2 linked regions of the Blastochloris viridis genome follow. The protein of the gene in region 2 interacts with the protein of the main gene of each other region in a pairwise test. Links are inferred from orthologs where the notes say so. Each region holds a gene or a part of one and is shown on either strand. Other genes may lie near its edges.

Region 1 (8,584 bases), 920 kb from region 2 along the record:
CGGCGACGAACGGCAGCAGCATGCCGCGCAGCAGCCAGACCAGCAGGATGACGGCGACAAGCGCGCCAAGCCAGAACAGAACCTGCTTCTGGAGCGTCATTGGCCGCTCAGCCCCTCGCCTGCCAGCGTGCGCCGGCCTCACCGCATCGGTCCGTCAACTCGCCATATGGCGCATCCATTCCCGGAGATAGGCAGCGGCCGAGACGATCGTCAAGGCGGCGGTGGTATACATCGCCAAGGTCACCACCGAGCCGAGCGTCAGGCCGAACCCGAGCGAGCCCAGCACCAGCGCCGCGAACACGATCTGGGCGGTGGTGTTGAGCTTGGACACCCGCAGCGGCCGGATGGTGACCGGCTTCTCCAGCACGCCCGACAGCATGATCGCGCCGACGATCATGATGTCGCGGAACACCACCAGGATGGTGATCCAGGCCGGAATTTGGCCGAGCAGCGCCAGTGTCAGGTAGATGCTGACCAGCAGCGCCTTGTCGGCCAGCGGGTCGAGATAGGCGCCAAGCTCGGTGGCCATACCGAACCGCTTGGCGAGGAAGCCGTCGACCGCATCCGACACGCCGGCGATGACGAACAGCACGAACGCCAGCATCATCTGGTGGTCGGAGATCGCCCACACCACCGCTGGAACCAGCAGAAGGCGGCCGAGGGTAATGAAATTGGGGATGCTCACGCCCGTCCCCCGGTTCGGCTGATGACAGCGACGATCCGGATGTTAGGTCGATGGCCGGATTCATCAACGGTTTGATAGCCGTCACACCAACGTTTGGAAAGGGTGCAGCGGCTCGGACACGCCTGCGGCCCCTGAGAACGCCTGCGGCGTTTCGGCAAGCCGGCCGGCCGTCGGCCCGGCCTTGCGCCATTGCACGGCGCCACGTTTGGCCTTAACCCCCAAGGCCGGGAGAACGACATGAGCCTGAGACGCGACAGCGCAAGCGGCCTGACCTATGCCGAGGCAGGCGTCGACATCGATGCCGGCAACCGGCTGGTGCAGCTGATCAAGCCCAAGGTGCGGGCGACCCGCCGCCGCGGCGCCGACGCCGAGATCGGCGGGTTCGGCGCGGCCTTCGACCTCAAGGCCGCCGGCTTCACCGACCCCATCCTGGTTTCGACCACCGACGGCGTCGGCACCAAGGTCAAGATCGCCGCCGAGACCGGCCAGCTCGCGACCATCGGCATCGACCTCGTCGCCATGTGCGTCAACGACCTGGTGGTCCAGGGCGCCGAGCCACTGTTCTTCCTCGATTATTTCGCCACCGGGCGGCTCGACCCGGTGCGCGGCGCCGACATCGTCGGCGGCATCGCCGAGGGCTGCCGCATCGCCGGCTGCGCCCTGATCGGCGGTGAGACCGCCGAGATGCCCGGCGTCTATTCCGGCGGCGACTTCGACCTCGCCGGCTTTGCGGTCGGCGCCGCCGAGCGCGGCCAGCTGTTGCCGCGCGGCGACGTTGCGGCCGGCGACGTCGTGCTCGGCCTCGCCGCCTCGGGCGTTCATTCCAACGGCTATTCGCTGGTGCGGCGCATCGTCACCGACGCCGGCTTCGGCTGGGATCAGCCCGCGCCGTTCGCCCCGGCCGAGCCGATCGGCCGGGCGCTGCTGGTCCCGACCCGCATCTACGTCAAGAGCCTGCTGCAGGCGATCGGCGACACCGCCGCCGTCAAGGCGATGGCCCACATCACCGGCGGCGGCTTCACCGAGAATATCCCGCGCTCGCTGCCGGGCGGCCTCGGCGTCCGCATCGACCTTTCCGCCGTTCCGGTGCTGCCGGTGTTCAAATGGCTGGCCGCGGCCGGCGGCGTCAAAGAGGCCGAGATGCTGCGCACCTTCAACTGCGGCATCGGCATGGTCGTCATCGCCGCCGCCGCCGACGCCGACCAAGTGCGCAACGCCCTCACCGCGGCGGGCGAGAGCGTCCACACCCTCGGCGAGGTGGTGACGGTCGCGCCGGACGGCCCGCGCGTCGCCTACACCGGCCGGCTGGATCTGGCCTGACCATGGCGCGGGTCAGAACCGCGGTGCTGATTTCCGGCCGCGGCAGCAACATGGCGGCGCTGATCGCGGCGGCGAAGGCGCCCGACTTCCCGGCCGAGATCGCTCTGGTGGTGTCGAACAAGGCCGACGCCGGCGGACTCGCCCTCGCCGCGGCCGCCGGCGTCGCCACCAAGGTGGTCGAGAGCCGGCCTTTCGGCAAAGACCGCGCCGCGTTCGAGGCCGCGCTGCACGCCGAGCTTGAGGCCGCCGGCGTCGAGCTGGTGTGCCTCGCCGGCTTCATGCGGGTGCTGACGCCGTGGCTGGTCGCGCGCTGGAGCGGGCGGATGCTCAACATCCACCCCGCCTTGCTGCCGGCCTTCCCCGGCCTCGACACCCACGAGCGAGCGCTTGACGCCGGGGTGAAGATCCACGGCTGCACCGTGCATCTGGTGGTGCCGGAGGTCGATGCCGGGCCGATCCTGGCGCAGGCGGCGGTGCCGGTGCTGCCGGACGACACCTCCGACACGCTGAGCGCGCGGGTGCTGGCGCAGGAGCACGTCATCTACCCGGCGGCGCTGGCCCGGCTTGCCCGCGGCCTCAAGCCCGCCTGCGCCGGCCCGGCGCAGGCGCTCGTGGTCCCCGCCCGCTCGACGGAGTCGCCATGATCACGCTGTACGGTTTCGGCCCCGCCTTCGGCCTGCCCGATCCCAGCCCGTTCGTGCTCAAGGCCGAGCTGCTGCTGAAATTCGCCGGGCTGCCCTACCGCATCGACACCTCGGGCATGCACAAGGCGCCCAAGGGCAAGCTGCCCTATATCGACGACGACGGCGCCCGCGTGCCGGACTCCACCTTCATCCGCTTCCACATCGAGAAGACGTACGGCGTCGATTTCGACCACGGGCTCGATGCCAACGCGCGCGGCATCGCCTGGGCGGTGGAGAAGATGATCGAGGACCAGCTCTATTGGGCACTGGTCCACGACCGCTGGATGGACGACGCCAATTTCACCAACGGCCCCAAGACCTTCTTCAAGCGCATCCCGCCGCCGCTGCGCCAGCTGGCAATTTTTGTCATCAAACGCAAGATCCGCAGCGTGCTGAAGGGCCAGGGCTTCGGCCGCCACTCCCGCGCCGAGGTCGCCGAACTGACCGGGCGAGCGGTGGACTCGGTTGCCGCCATCCTCGGCGACAAGCCGTTCCTGATGGGCGAGAAGCCGTGTGGCGCAGACGCCGCCGTCGCCGGCATGCTGATCGCCATCCTGTGCCCGGTGTTCGACTCGCCGACCCGCGACGCCATCGAGCGCCACCCCAACCTGGTGGCGTATCGCGACCGGGTGATGGCGCAGTATTTCGCCGACCGCAGCTGATCCGGCGGCGGCATCGGCCGGCCGCCGGATCCGCGCCAAGCAGTGCCGGTCAAACGAAGTCCGGCCGATCGGGCCGGCGTTTCGTCGGCCTTCCTGCCAAATACCACTGTCTGATCAGGGCTTTTCGGCGAGGTGGTTTCTGCCGGTTCCGCCGCGACGGGCCGGAAACCGTGTCAGTCGCGCTTGCCCTTGCAGCCGAGCCACACCGCATCGGCGCGGTCGCGGGCGCCCTCGGGCACCTCGTCGGCGGCGGCGAACGCAGCGAGTTCATCCGGGTTGAACGACTTGGCCAGCGTCCTGCCGTAGCAGGCGCAACGCGGCCCATTGTCCGCGGTCGGATTCTCGGCCTCGGCGGTGCGGTACATGCAGATGTCCTGCAGCCGCAGCCGGGCCTGCTCGGCATTCTTCACCCCGCCTTCGGGCGGCGGCGGCAGCGCGAACACCGAGCCCTGCTGCCGCTGCTGGGTCGCCTGTCCCGCCGGCGGCTGCACCGCGCCCTGCGGCAGCCCCCTCGGGCCGGATGGCGGCACGCCCGGCCGCTGGAAGGCACCGTCCTCGGGCGGCGCGCCGCCGGCCAGCGCCAGCGCCGGCTGAAGACAGAATGCGACGAGGACGACGCGGACGAGCCGCGCCGCGCCAGAAACCGATCCGAGGGAAATCATGGGGCCGTCCATTGAAAATCAGCCGCTGGCGCGCGCGCCAAGTTTCGGGCTACCGTGTCATGCGGTGCCTTGATACGGGGTCCAGGCCATCACTGCGTGACCCCGGACGCGATTTCGCCGAAAATCCCAGTTCGGAAACGGGAGTTTCGGCGAGGGGAATACGGGCCTCCGGCGTGCTCGGCCGGAGACGTATGAAAGGCCCCTCGCCGCCGCCGCTGTCAAGATTGCAGCAGCGTAATGAATGAAATTGGTGCAATTTCGCATTGGCGCCGCCCGTTACGAAAATCCGGCGGATCGGACCGGCGACGGCGCCCGTGGCCTCAGACGGCGTCCCCCGCCGTTGCCCGGCGCCGCCGCAGCGCCAGCCAGCCGATGGTGAGCACGAGCGCGACGCCAACCGCTCCGGCGATCATCTTCACGGGAAAAGCCATATCGGCGCCGACCAGACCGGCGATCAGCGGGTCCTCGGCGAAGATCTCGCCCGCCACCCAGCCGAGCAGTGCCGCCCCCGCCCAGATCAGCGCCGGGTAGCGCTCCAGGATCCGCATCAGCACCGCGCTGCCGGCAACGATCAGCGGAATGGAGACGATGAGGCCGAAGGCGATCAGAACGATGCTGCCATCGGCCACCGCGGCGATGGCGATGACGTTGTCGAGGCTCATCACCGCATCGGCGACGGCGATGATGCGCACCGCCCGCCATAGCGTGTCGGCGGGGGCGAGCTTGCCCTCGGCGCCATCGTGCTCGGGCACCACCAGCTTGACCGCGACCCACACCAGCAGGCCGGCGCCGACCAGCTTGAGATAGGGCAGCACCATCAGTTCGGTGACGACGCCGGCAAACAGCACACGCAGGCTGACCGCCGCGCCGGCGCCCAGCACCATGCCCCACATCCGCTGCCGCGGCGGCAGATGGCGGCAGGCCAGCGCGATCACCACGGCGTTGTCGCCCGACAACAGGATGTCGATCCAGACGATCTGAAAAGCGCCGAGCCAAAACCCCGGATGGTCGAGAAGCATGAACCGAGCACCGTCTCCACAGCCGAACGCGCGGAGCGGACCATCGGTCCACCCGCGCCGTCCAGCAAGAACGTATCGGTATTGCAGCCGTTCGCCTGCCGCAGCGGCGGCAGGCCCGGCGCACCCCGGCCGGAAGAAGAGAACCCGGCCGCCAGGGCCGGGCCCTCGGGTCGGCTCAGCCGACGATCTCGTTGCCGGCGAAGAACTGTGCGATCTCGATCGCGGCGTTGTCGACGGAGTCGGAGCCGTGCACCGAATTCTCGCCGATCGACTTCGCGTAGAGCTTGCGGATGGTGCCATCGGCGGCGCTGGCCGGGTTGGTGGCACCCATGATCTCGCGATAGCGCGCCACCGCGCCCTCGCCCTCGAGCACCTGCACCACCACCGGGCCGGAGGTCATCATCTCGACCAGCTCGCCGAAGAACGGCCGCTCCTTGTGGACGGCGTAGAAGGTCTCGGCCTCGCCGCGGGTCATGCGGACGCGCTTCTGCGCCACGATGCGCAGGCCGGCCTGTTCGATCACCACATTGATGGCGCCGGTCAGGTTGCGGGCCGTCGCGTCGGGCTTGATGATCGAGAAGGTGCGCTCGACCGCCATGGGAACCTCACAAGATAATAGGAATGGAAAAGGAAGTGGCCGGCTCTTAGAGACCGTTTGGAAACTCCGACGGGGCCGCGCCGGAGCCGATTTCGGGCGCTCCGGCAGGAGCCGATCGAAGAGCGTACCGGGGAGTACGGTCGAGGTCGGCGACGAACCGGGCGCCCGAAAGCGGCCCGGCCCTTCGGGTTGCGGGGCGAACGCCGGTCGCGGCGTCAAAAAGCTCGTAGGTACTCCCCGGTATCGGCCTCGCTTTTCTCCTGGCGTCCGGCAGTTCGCGCCGCAACGCGGCCTGCCGTCCGAGTTTCCAAACGGTCTCTTAGCAGCGGCCATGCGGCGCGACAAGCCGCATGGCCCGGCTGTTCGCGGTCATCTGCCGGTCACCGGCCGGTGCCAACATTCGGATTCAGCAGCGCCGGAACGGCGAAGGCGCCGCGGCAGCGCAGCATCGCGGCCGACGGCGAGGCGCCATGCCGCCGGTGCAGCCGCCACATTCGGCGAATTTTTTGATTTTCTTTTGAATCCAAGCGCTTGCCCCGCGGGCTCCGGCATGGCGACCGTGACGGACGCCGCGGGTTTGGCCGTTGCAGGAGGTCGCATCTGATCTAGATCAAAGCGGCCGCGATCCGGCTTTGTCATGGTGAGGACATCGGCCGGATCCGGCGCCTGGAGCCTGGGATGAGAGACCACTTCGTGACGTTGGCCCGATACAACGCCTGGTCGAACCAGCGCGTGTATGACGCCGCGGCCGGTGTGTCTCCCGACGCGCTCGACCAGGACATCGCCGCCGCCGCCGGGTCGATTATCGCGACGCTGAACCATCTGCTGCTGGTCGACCGCAGCTGGATGTCTCAGCTCAACGACGACGGCGAGGCGCCCGACAGCGTCGATGCCGTGCTGTTTGACGATCTGGCCGAGCTGCGCGAGGCGCGCGAGCGTGACGACGCCCGCATCCTCGCCTTCGTCGAACGCCTCAAGGACGAGGACCTGGGGCGGACGGTCCGCTACCACACCATTCGCCAGCCGCTGGTCGAGGAACTGCCCCTCACCGCCGTGCTGACCTACGGGTTCACCCATCACGTTCATCACCGCGGCGAGCTGTGGGCGGGGTTGACGCGCGTCGGTGCGACGCTGCGCCCCTACGACTTCCTCTGCTTCAAGCGGGAAACCAATCCGGGCCGCCTCGCGCGGGTGGCCTGACGAGAAGCCTGACGCACGCCACAGGCGGGGGAAGTTGGCGTGTGTTTGGCCCACGGACGGGCGTTCCTCACGGAACGCCCGTCATCTTTTTCCGGCGCAATTTTTTCCGGCGCAGCTTGGGCCGCGTGGCGCCACCGCGCCGGGCAGCCGGCCGGCCTGGAACGACCGGCCGATCAGCCGGCCGGGCCAACGATGCGGACCGCGATCCGCCCGACGCCATCGAACGTGGCCTCGGCATAGCGACCGGCCTGGACTTCGTGCACGCCGGTGGTGGCACCGGTGGACACCCAGTCGCCGGCCTTGAGGCCGATGCCGCGCGCCGACAGGTGGTTGGCAAGGAACGTGGTGGCCCCCACCGGCCCGCCGGGAATCACCGCAGCGCTGCCGCGGCCCACCTCGACCGCGTCGATGGTCACGTCGGTGGCCAAGGTGGTGGCCAGGCGCACCGTCCAATCGGCGATCGGCTTGCCGACGATCAGGCCGGCATTGTTGCCGAAGCAGGCGATCACCGCCCCGGGACCGAACCCGTTGATGTCGGCCAGCGGAAAGCCGGCGATCTCGACGCCGGCGTGCAGCGCGGCGATGGCAGGCGCCACCTCGGCGTCGGTGTAGGGCTCGGCGCGCGGCGGCAGGTCGCGGCCGATCCGAGCCACGAACTCCGCCTCGACCGCGGCAAAGCCGCCCGGCACCACTTGAACCTCAACGGCCACGCCATCCTCGGCCATGACCACCGTTCCGGCCAGCACCGGCCCGGCGAGCCGCACCGAGGGATAGCGCTCGCGGAAGTGCGGCGCGATCATCGCCACCTTCCAGCCGACCACCGGCACCCCGTAATGCGCGATGGCGGCATCCTGGACGGCGTAGGCCGTCGCGAGGTCGGGCGGAACGACTCCGGGAAAACCGGCGAGCGGGCACCCCGCGCGACGGGCAGAAACCAGGGCCTCGGCAATGCCGGCGGCACCGGCTGCTTCGATAGACATCGTATTCATTATTGGACTCGCCATCTCTCCCGGAGAAACTCGATAGGGGGACGACGTCTTCGAGAGGGCTTCATGGTGGAGCAAAAGTAATGCTGTTACCATCCGCTTCGCATTGTATGTGGTTTACCCACCCTTATGGCGAAGGCGGAGGTACGGTTTTTGACGTGATGCGCTCCCAAAACGCCGATTCGAACCGCTCGCGCACCGATTCGACCGTCCGCCGTCTTGAGCGTGAGCTGCGCGCGGCCATCGTCCGGTTCGAGCTGCGGCCGGGCCAGCGCGTCACCGAGCTCGACATCGCGATCCGCTACGGCGTATCGCGCCAGCCGGTGCGCGAGGCTTTCATCGGGCTCGACCGCGCCGGCCTGGTCACGGTGCAGCCCCAGCGCGGCACCGTGGTGGTGCGGCTGTCGAGCCGCCGGCTCCATGAGGCGCAGGTGGTGCGCGCGGCGGTCGCGGTCGAACTGGTGCGGCGCGGCTGCGCCGCGTTCGACGCCGGCCACCGCGCCGCCATCGACACCGCGCTCGCGGCGGCGGCCGACGCTGCCCAGCACGGCAACCGCGCCGGCGTCCTCGACGCCAACGCCGAATTTCACCGCGCGCTGGCGGCGGGCTGCGGCGTGGCGAGCGCAGCGGAGGCGCTCGAAAACCTCAAGACCCACGTCGACCGCGCCTGGTGGCTGAGCGCGCCCGATTCGGTGGCGATGCTGACGACGGTGGCGCACCATCGCGCCATCCTCGCCGCCATTGATGCCCGCGACCCCGACGCCGCGGC
Region 2 (8,640 bases):
GTCTCGGCGAGATTGCCGCCGTGCTTGGTGAAGTAGGACCGGACCTCGGAGGCGGTGCGGTTGCGGTTGTCGGTCAGCGCCTCGACGATAACGGCAACGCCGCCGGGGCCGTAACCCTCGTAACGGATCTCGTCGAAGTGTTCGGTATCGGCGCCCTGAGCCTTCTTGATGGCGCGCTCGATATTGTCCTTGGGCATGTTCTCGGCGCGCGCGGCCAAGATCGCCGCCCGCAGCCGGGCGTTCATGCTGGGGTCGGGCAGGCCGAACTTGGCCGAGACCGTGATCTCGCGCGCCAGCTTGCTGAACAACTTGGAGCGCACCGCATCCTGGCGCCCCTTGCGGTGCATGATATTCTTAAATTGCGAATGTCCGGCCATGGGCTACTCGAAACCTAGGAGGAACGCGCCGTTCGAACGCGCTAATCCGTTGCCTCAGAAGGAGCCCGCTATAGCCGCTGGAAAGCCGGAAGAAAAGAAACCTGCGATTCGACTTGCCAGAATCAGCCCAAGGGGCCATTCCGGACGTCATTCTCTGATGAGAAAACAACGAGATACCGGAGTGGCTTCCACGGGCCGATATTTCAAGGCACTATCGGGAGGCGGAAGCGACTGACATCGCAACACGCAGCAAACGGGGGACGCTGCCATGACTGCATTGCCGAGCAATTTCGAAAACATCGTCTCGAACCTGCTATTTCGCGGGTTCCAGGGCTATTTTCGCGGATTCGTGACCGCGATCAGCCAAGTTGCGCCCAATCTGAGCCTGTTCAAGGACGACCAGACTTTCACCAACGAGAGCCTGCAGGGCCGCCTCGACGCCATCGCCAAGGCGCGGACCAATGTCGAGGCGACGCTGGAGCAGTTGGCCGAGCTGCGTCGCCAGACCGAGCAGAACCAGACCGAGCTGGCGCTCGCCCTTGAGCAGATCAAGGCCATCCAGAAGGCGAAGCCGGAATCCGCTCAGGAAACGGAAGCGCTGGAGCAGATCGCCACCATCGACACCAACAGTTTCCGCCAGACCGTGGGCGCCCCGTCCGTGCTCGACGTCTGGCGCGAGCGCGCCTATGGCTTCGGCAGCGGCTTCGTCGGCTGCATCCTTGTCTACATTATTCTCAAGATTCTCGGCGCTATCCTGTTCTGATCTGCTCAGAACCACGAAAGGCGGTGCAGCGTTCCATTCGCTGCGCCGCCTTTTGTTTTGGTGGCGCGTCCAATCCCCACCGATTGCCGCCCAAGCCGCCCCGTCGCCATGACCGGGACAGAACGCATGCCGGTGATTACCGTCCAGACCTCGGCGTTCGGCGCGAAGCATCTGCGGCGCCTGCAAATAGCGCCGGATTTCCTTATAACCTATTGGAAACTGGATCAAAATCCCATGAAGGCCCGGGCGGCGGCCACCGCGCCCCAGATCACCGCGCCGCCGACCAGCGTGGTGTAGGCCAGTCCGATCACACCGATGACGACGCCGATCGAAAACACCACGCCATCCTCCTCGACGATCGCCAGCGACATCAGCACCGCGGCCACCGCCGGCGGAAAATTCGAGCCCGGCAGCGGCAGAATGACCGATACCGCGCACAGCACGAAGAAAGCGCCGGTAAAGCGGTCAGCCAGGTCCGAGAACAGAAAGGTGTAACGCGGCTTGAGGTAGGCTTCGACCCGCTTCAACCGCGGCTCGGCCACGTCCATCAGCCGGGCATAGTCTTTCGCCTTGAGCCGGCGGTTCAGCAGCACTCCCGGCAGCCACGGCAGATGTCGCCCGAGCACCATCTGCAGCGCGACCAGGATCATCGGGAAGCCGAACACCAGCCCGACGCCGGGCGGCACCGGCACGCAGTTGGGCAGGCTGAACAGGATCATCAAGATCGCCATCGCCCGGTCGCCGAGCGCGCTGACGATGTCGCCGATGGTCAGCGTCTCGCCCTCCACATGGTCGAGCACGCCGCGCAGAATCTGACTGATCGGCGCCGACTGGGTCCGCGGCGCTTCGGTCGTCAATGGCGCATCCATTCGGTTGGCACTTTCCGGTGTTATCAACTGGCCCGGCCGGCCGGCCCGGCCTCGCGCCGCGGCGCGGGCATCCAGTCCGCCGGAACGGCGATGTTGAGCTGCCCGCCCAGCCGCACCGGCGCCACCATCTGCGCCAGCCCGGTCTTGTCGTCGAGCTCGACGGCGAGGCCGCTCAAGGTGGCCGGCCCGGCCGCCGCCTCGAAGCGCGACGACGGAATCTTGCGCAGGAACCGCTGCAGCGGCTCAGTCTTTTCCATTCCGATGACGGAATCATAATCGCCGGTCATGCCGACATCGGTCATGAACGCCGTACCGCCCGAAAGGATGCGGTAATCGGCGGTCGGTACGTGGGTATGGGTGCCGGCGACCAGGCTGACGCGGCCATCGAGCAGGTAGGCGAACGCCTGCTTTTCGCTGGTGGCCTCGGCGTGGAAGTCGACCACGATGGCGTCGCAGGCCTGGCCGAGCGGACAGGCGGCGACCTCGCGGTCGACCGCCATGAACGGATCGTCGAGCGGGTCCATGAACACCCGGCCCATCGCATTGATGACCAGCACCTGCATCCCGTTCTTGGCGGTGATGAGGTTGGCGCCGCGGCCGGGCGTGCCCGGCGGGTAGTTGATCGGCCGGATCAGCCGGGGCGCCCGCTCGATGAAGACCAGCATTTCCTTCTGGTCCCAGGCGTGGTTGCCGAGGGTGACAGCGTCGGCGCCGGCTTCGATCAGGTCATTGTAGATGGCGGCGGTGATGCCAAAACCGCCGGCGGCGTTCTCGCCATTGACGATCACCATGTCGAGCTTCCAGTCCGCCACCAGCCGCGGCAGCCTCTGAAGCACCGCCTGACGTCCGACCCGGCCCACCACGTCCCCGATGAACAACAACCGCATCAGGCCGAACTCCGGCAAGAAATCGTTTCACGCTCGGTGAGAATGTCGCCGAGCCGGACGTCATGAGGCAAGTCCGGGACCCGGAACACCTCCTGCGCCGCGAACGCCAGCCCCACCGCCGCCGGTCGCACCCCTCCCGGCCACGCCTCGCCCGAACCGGCGCCGAGGGTACGGTCGTAATACCCGCCGCCATAGCCGATGCGAAACCCCCGCCGGTCGAATGCCGTCATCGGCACGAACACCAGCGTCGGCGCCACCCTGCCGGCGTCGGCCGGTGGCTCCAGCACGCCCTTGGCGCCACATATCAGATCCTCGCCCGGCGACCAGCGTCGGAATACCAACGGCGCTGCCGGCTCGACGATCGCCGGCAGCGCCAGTTCATAGCCGGCCGCGGTCAACGCCGCGGCGAGCGGACCGGTGTCGATCTCGCCGTTCATGCTGGCGAACAGGGCGACCGCGCCACCGCCGCCGTAGCGCGCGGCCAAGGCAAGCCCGCCGAACACCACCGCCTCTGCCGCCCGTGCCCGCTCAGCCGGGTCGAGCGCCGCGCGCCGCGCCAGCGCGGCGCGGCGCAAGCTCTGCTTTTCAATGGCGTGGAACAACGACATGGAGGAACTGTGCGGAGCCACGATGGCCGTCGGAGTATCGATCCCGGGATACCTACAGAGTAGGTGGGCGCCGTTTGCCCGGACCCACGGGTCCGGACAGGGACAGCTCCCATTCGGATCGATAAGGCCCCGGGGATACGTGTCTCCTGAACGCACCTCGCAGCCCCGCTTCACTCAATCTAGGGAGCCTGCCGCCAGACAGGAAGGCCCCTTTGTCGTTTTTCCCGCCTCATCGTCACCCAGGCCACGCTTTTCCGGCCGGGTGGCGACCTCACCCCAGCCCCGGCCCGTCCTGCGGCGCGGTGGCGATGCTCCGCGCCAGCCGCTCGATCCGCTGCGCGGCGCCATGCAGCGCCGCCGCCGCCGCCCGCTCCTGGGCCTCGGCCTCGGCCGCCGCCGCCACCCGCGCCTCACGCAGCGCGGCAAGGTCAGCCTTGAGGGCTCCGACGGTGCGGTTGGCCTCGTGCAGCTCGTCGGCGACCATGATCGCCGCCATCATGGTCAGGCGCTGATCGCCGATCTCGCCGAACGCCTTGCGGAGCTGGGTCAGCCGGGCGTCGATGTCCTGCGCCAGGCCGCGCAGGTGCTCCTCCTGGCCGTCCTCGCACGCCATGCGGTACTGGCGGCCGCTGATGGTGACGTTGACCTGTCCCATGACCCTCTCGACAATTCCCGAACGCGACGTCGATTGCGCCGTCAGCGGCCGGCGCGGCTCACCGCTCGGCGTCCTCGAGCACCACACGGATAGTCTCCATCGCCGCGGTCAGGCGCTGGGAGACGTCGCGATTGGCAAGTTCGAGCCCTTCGGCGCGATGCTGCATCTGATCGAGTTCGGAGGCGAGCCGAGCCCGGTCGACGCCGAGCGCCTGCACCTGGGCCTCCAGGCCGGCGTGCCGGCGTTCCTCGCCCAGCCGGCGCTCCACCGCCGCCTCCAGTTGGTCGAGCGCGGCCGACACCCGACGAACGGCCGCTTCGAGCGGCGGGCTGTCCAGCATTCCGCAGGGCCTCCCTTTTCGCAGCCGGCCGCAGGCCCGGCGCTGGTGGAAGATTAGGGGGGGGCGCGACGGAGGGCAACCGCACGGCTCCGTTTCAGCGTGCCTTGATGCGACCGCATCTTCGCCGTTGGCGGTTTTTTACCTTTGCCGGGCCTCTTTCGCGGCCTACGCTTTTCTGCACGGGTCGGCGCCGCCGGCGCGTCGCGGCAGCCGGAAAGTACCGCACGGCACAATAACCTGACGCAATTGACTCGGGCCGCTGGCTTGATATGCCATCGGCCTGGCAAAGTACGTGACCATTTCTACGATGGGGTGAGGTCCGTGCCGGCCTGCGCTGGCGAAGTGGCCGGCGATCGCCGGCCCGCGGGGGCGACGCCGGGGGTCTTGATGCCTATTCGCCAAGGACGCCGGAGCGGCATGGGCCGCCCCGGACGCGTTGGCCGTCGTTTCGCCGCCGGCCGTGGCAGCGGGACGACGGCGAAGACGCGACCTGCGAGATCACGGTATCGCAACGGAGCGAATGCTCCTGAGAGGATGAAAACCGCGCATCGGCCGCCGCCGTTATCAAACGGCGTTTTTCCGCGGTGCAGACGTTCGGTTCGAGGATTCGGTTCCACAGAGGAGAGACCAGGATGACCCTTCGCGTTGCCATCAACGGATTCGGCCGTATCGGCCGCAATGTACTGCGCGCCCTTATCGAGTCCGACCGTCGAGACATCGAGGTGGTCGCCATCAACGATCTCGGCTCGGTGGAGACCAATGCCCACCTGTTCCGCTTCGATTCCGTCCACGGCCGCTTCGCGGGCGAGGTGAAGGTCGACGGCGACACCCTCGACGTCGGCCGCGGCCCGATCAAGGTCACCGCGATCAAGGACCCGACTCAGCTGCCCTACAAGGAGCTCGGCATCGACATCGCCATGGAGTGCACCGGCATCTTCACCGCCCGCGACAAGGCGGCGATGCTGCTCACCGCCGGCGCCAAGCGCGTGCTGGTGTCGGCGCCGTCGGACGGTGCCGACTATACCGTGGTCTACAAGGTCAATGATGCCGGCCTGACCAAGGACCACCTCGTGGTCTCCAACGGCTCCTGCACCACCAACTGCCTCGCCCCGGTCGCCAAGGTGCTGCACGATTTGGTCGGTATCGAGCGCGGCTACATGACCACGGTGCATTCCTACACCGGCGACCAGCCGACCCTCGACACCCTGCACAAGGATCTCTATCGCGGCAGAGCCGCCGCGCTCTCGGCGATCCCGACCTCGACCGGCGCTGCCAAGGCGATCGGCCTGGTGCTGCCGGCACTGAAGGGCAAGCTCGACGGCTCGGCCATCCGCATCCCGACCCCGAACGTGTCGCTGATCGACCTCAAGATCGTCGCCTCGCGCGCCACCACCAAGGACGAGATCGTGGCGGCGATGAAGGCGGCGTCGGAAGGCCCGCTCAAGGGCGTGCTCGGCTTCACCGACCGCCCCAATGTCGGCATCGACTTCAACCACGACCCGCACTCCTCGACCTTCCACGCCGACCAGACCAAGGTGATCGACGGCACCTTCGTGCGCGTGCTGGCCTGGTACGACAACGAGTGGGGCTTCTCGAACCGCATGGCCGACGTCGCCGCGGCGATGGGCAAGCTGATCTGACCGGGCGAGGATCCACATGACCGCCTTTCGAACGCTCGACGACGCCGACGTCGCCGGCAAGCGCGTGCTGGTGCGCGTCGACCTCAACGTGCCGATGGAAAACGGCGCGGTGGCCGACGCCACCCGCATCGAACGGGTGATCCCGACCATCAAGGAGATTTCCGAAAAGGGCGGCAAGGTGATCCTCCTCGCCCATTTCGGCCGTCCCAAGGGCATCGACCCCACCCAGTCGCTGAAGGTGATCGTGCCGGCGCTGGCCGACCGGCTCGGCAAGCCGGTGGCGTTCGCCGACGACTGCATCGGCGAGCCGGCAGCCACCGCCATCGCCGCCATGCAACCCGGCGACATCCTTCTTCTGGAGAACACCCGCTTCCACAAAGAGGAGGAGAAGAACGACCCCGACTTCACCAAGGCGCTGGCCGCCAACGGCGACATCTGGGTGAACGAGGCGTTCTCGGCCGCCCACCGCGCCCACGCCTCGACCGAGGGCCTCGGCCACATCCTGCCGGCTTACGCCGGCCGTACCATGCAGGCCGAACTCGACGCGCTGTCCAAGGCGCTGGAGGCGCCGACCCGGCCGGTGGCGGCCATCGTCGGCGGCGCCAAGGTGTCGACCAAGCTCGATCTGCTCGGCAACCTCACCGCCAAGGTCGATGTCCTCATCATCGGCGGCGCGATGGCCAACACCTTCCTGTTCGCGGAAGGCAAGGCGATCGGCAAGTCGCTGTGCGAACGCGAGATGGCCGACACCGCCCGCGCCATCCTCAAGACCGCCGCGGCGCGCGGCTGCACCGTGGTGCTGCCGGTCGACGTCGTCACCGCCGCCGAGTTCAAGGCCAACGCACCGTCGAAGACGGTGACGGTGGACGCGATCGGGGCGGACGACATGGTGCTCGACATCGGGCCGAAGTCCGTGCTCGACGTCACCTCCCGCCTCGCCAGCGTCAAGACCGCGCTGTGGAACGGGCCGTTCGGCGCGTTCGAGCTGGAGCCGTTCGACCGCGGCACGGTGCAGGTGGCCAAGGCCGTCGCCGAGCTCACCCAGGCCGGCAAGGTGGTGTCGGTGGCAGGCGGCGGCGATACCGTCTCCGCGCTCAACCACGCCGGCGTCGCCAGCCAGTTCTCCTACGTCTCGACCGCCGGCGGCGCCTTCCTCGAGTTCCTTGAGGGCAAGGCGTTGCCCGGCGTCGAGGTGCTGCGCAAGCGCTGACCCGGCGAGAACGCCCGGGCGCGGCATTTGCCCCGCCCGGGCGCAGCGCCGACCGCCCGCCGCGGCACAATTTCGGTCCATCGCGGCAGGTTTGCCGCTTTGGCGCCAAGGCGATGGGGCATGATGGGACGATGCGAGTGCCGGTTTTTCGAAACCATCCCATTCCGACAACACCTTAAGCCGATTTTCCGGTTCCACTGACCCAAGCGTGCTTTCGAGCCAAGGCCCGAGTATCCCGACATGCGGACGCGTCTATTTCTGATCACGGCCCCGGTCGCCGACCCCAATGCCGTCATCGAGCCGCTGGCCGCGGCGCTCGGCGCCGCCGACATCGCCTCGGTTCTGCTGCGCCTGGCCGAGGCCGACGAGCGCACGCTGATCAACCGCATTCGCGCGATCGCCCCGACCGCGCAGGCGGCCGGCGCCGCGCTCCTGATCGACGGCCGGCCCGACCTCATCGCCCGCAGCGGCGCCGACGGCGTTCATGTCGCCAGCAGCAAGGTCAAGGACGCCCGCGCCCTGGTGCCGGCCGATCGCATCGTCGGCGCCTGCGGCGGCGACACCCGCCACGACGCCATGGTCGCCGGCGAGGCTGGCGCCGACTATGTCATGTTCGGCACGCCCGACGGCAGCGGCCCGCTGCTCGACGTCATCCTGGAGCGGACGGCGTGGTGGTCGCAGATCTTCGAGCCGCCCTGCGTCGCCGTCGCCGGCGATTTGCAGGAGATCGGGGTTCTCGCCGCCGCCGGCGCGGATTTCGTTGCTCTCGGCGATGCGCTATGGAATGGCCCGGACGGAGCGGCGGCCGCCATCCGTCTCGCCGCGTCGATGCTGAGGGACCGAGTGCCGTGATCGCCCGCGCCGCTGCTGTGATGTTCGCATCCCTGATCGGGGTGGCGGCAGCGTCGAGCCAGGAAGCGCCGCTGACGCTCAATCCGCCGGCCGCGCCGAAACCGGCTGCCCCCCGCCCGGTGACGCCGAAGCCGGCGCAGCCCGCCCCTGCCAAGCCGCAGCCGGGCGCGCCGACGGCTCCGCCGGCCCAGCACGCCGACGCGCCGGCCGACGCCGCGCTCGACACCGCCTATGGCGCCTTCCAGCGCGGCTTCTATCTGACGGCGTTCCATCAGGCGACGCGGCGCGCGTCGGACGCCGGCGATCCGGTGGCGATGACGCTGCTGGGCGAACTCTATTCGGCCGGCCTCGGCATTCAGCAGGACTACCGCAAGGCCGCCGACTGGTACCGCCTCGCCACCGCCCGCAACGAGCCGATTGCGGCGTTCCAGCTCGGCGT

The links.
Region 1: the proteins of BVIR_RS01185 (region 2) and ndk interact in binary tests that used the Escherichia coli proteins (3 or more experiments, as listed by UniProt). The link is inferred for Blastochloris viridis from one-to-one orthologs.

The regions. Positions count from the first base shown.
Region 1 is NZ_CP012946.1:1,169,425-1,178,008, reverse strand. The notes cover bases 3,919-6,735. They hold ndk (nucleoside-diphosphate kinase), read right to left. Parts: upstream 5,630-6,735; coding sequence 5,207-5,629; downstream 3,919-5,206. Other genes in these bases: BVIR_RS05210 (DinB family protein), read left to right, coding at 6,308-6,735; BVIR_RS16685 (hypothetical protein), read left to right, coding at 5,980-6,150; BVIR_RS05220 (TerC family protein), read right to left, coding at 4,333-5,031; BVIR_RS05225 (hypothetical protein), read right to left, coding at 3,919-4,012. Outside these bases: BVIR_RS05250 (AI-2E family transporter), read right to left, coding at 1-100; BVIR_RS05245 (CDP-alcohol phosphatidyltransferase family protein), read right to left, coding at 155-685; purM (phosphoribosylformylglycinamidine cyclo-ligase), read left to right, coding at 929-2,005; purN (phosphoribosylglycinamide formyltransferase), read left to right, coding at 2,008-2,649; BVIR_RS05230 (glutathione S-transferase family protein), read left to right, coding at 2,646-3,350; more of BVIR_RS05225, read right to left, coding at 3,524-3,918; more of BVIR_RS05210, read left to right, coding at 6,736-6,829; BVIR_RS05205 (2-keto-4-pentenoate hydratase), read right to left, coding at 7,003-7,809; BVIR_RS05200 (GntR family transcriptional regulator), read left to right, coding at 7,977-8,584. UniProt on the Escherichia coli protein: Major role in the synthesis of nucleoside triphosphates other than ATP. The ATP gamma phosphate is transferred to the NDP beta phosphate via a ping-pong mechanism, using a phosphorylated active-site intermediate.
Region 2 is NZ_CP012946.1:248,306-256,945, reverse strand. Bases 1,701-4,573 are described here. They hold BVIR_RS01185 (5-formyltetrahydrofolate cyclo-ligase), read right to left. Parts: upstream 3,505-4,573; coding sequence 2,896-3,504; downstream 1,701-2,895. Other genes in these bases: BVIR_RS01175 (DUF4164 domain-containing protein), read right to left, coding at 4,218-4,499; BVIR_RS01180 (cell division protein ZapA), read right to left, coding at 3,776-4,159; BVIR_RS01190 (TIGR00282 family metallophosphoesterase), read right to left, coding at 2,033-2,896; BVIR_RS01195 (exopolysaccharide biosynthesis protein), read right to left, coding at 1,701-1,997. Also shown: BVIR_RS01205 (YebC/PmpR family DNA-binding transcriptional regulator), read right to left, coding at 1-377; BVIR_RS01200 (hypothetical protein), read left to right, coding at 646-1,140; more of BVIR_RS01195, read right to left, coding at 1,365-1,700; gap (type I glyceraldehyde-3-phosphate dehydrogenase), read left to right, coding at 5,132-6,139; BVIR_RS01165 (phosphoglycerate kinase), read left to right, coding at 6,156-7,349; BVIR_RS01160 (thiamine phosphate synthase), read left to right, coding at 7,590-8,201; BVIR_RS01155 (tetratricopeptide repeat protein), read left to right, coding at 8,222-8,640. UniProt on the Escherichia coli protein: Involved in the removal of 5-formyltetrahydrofolate.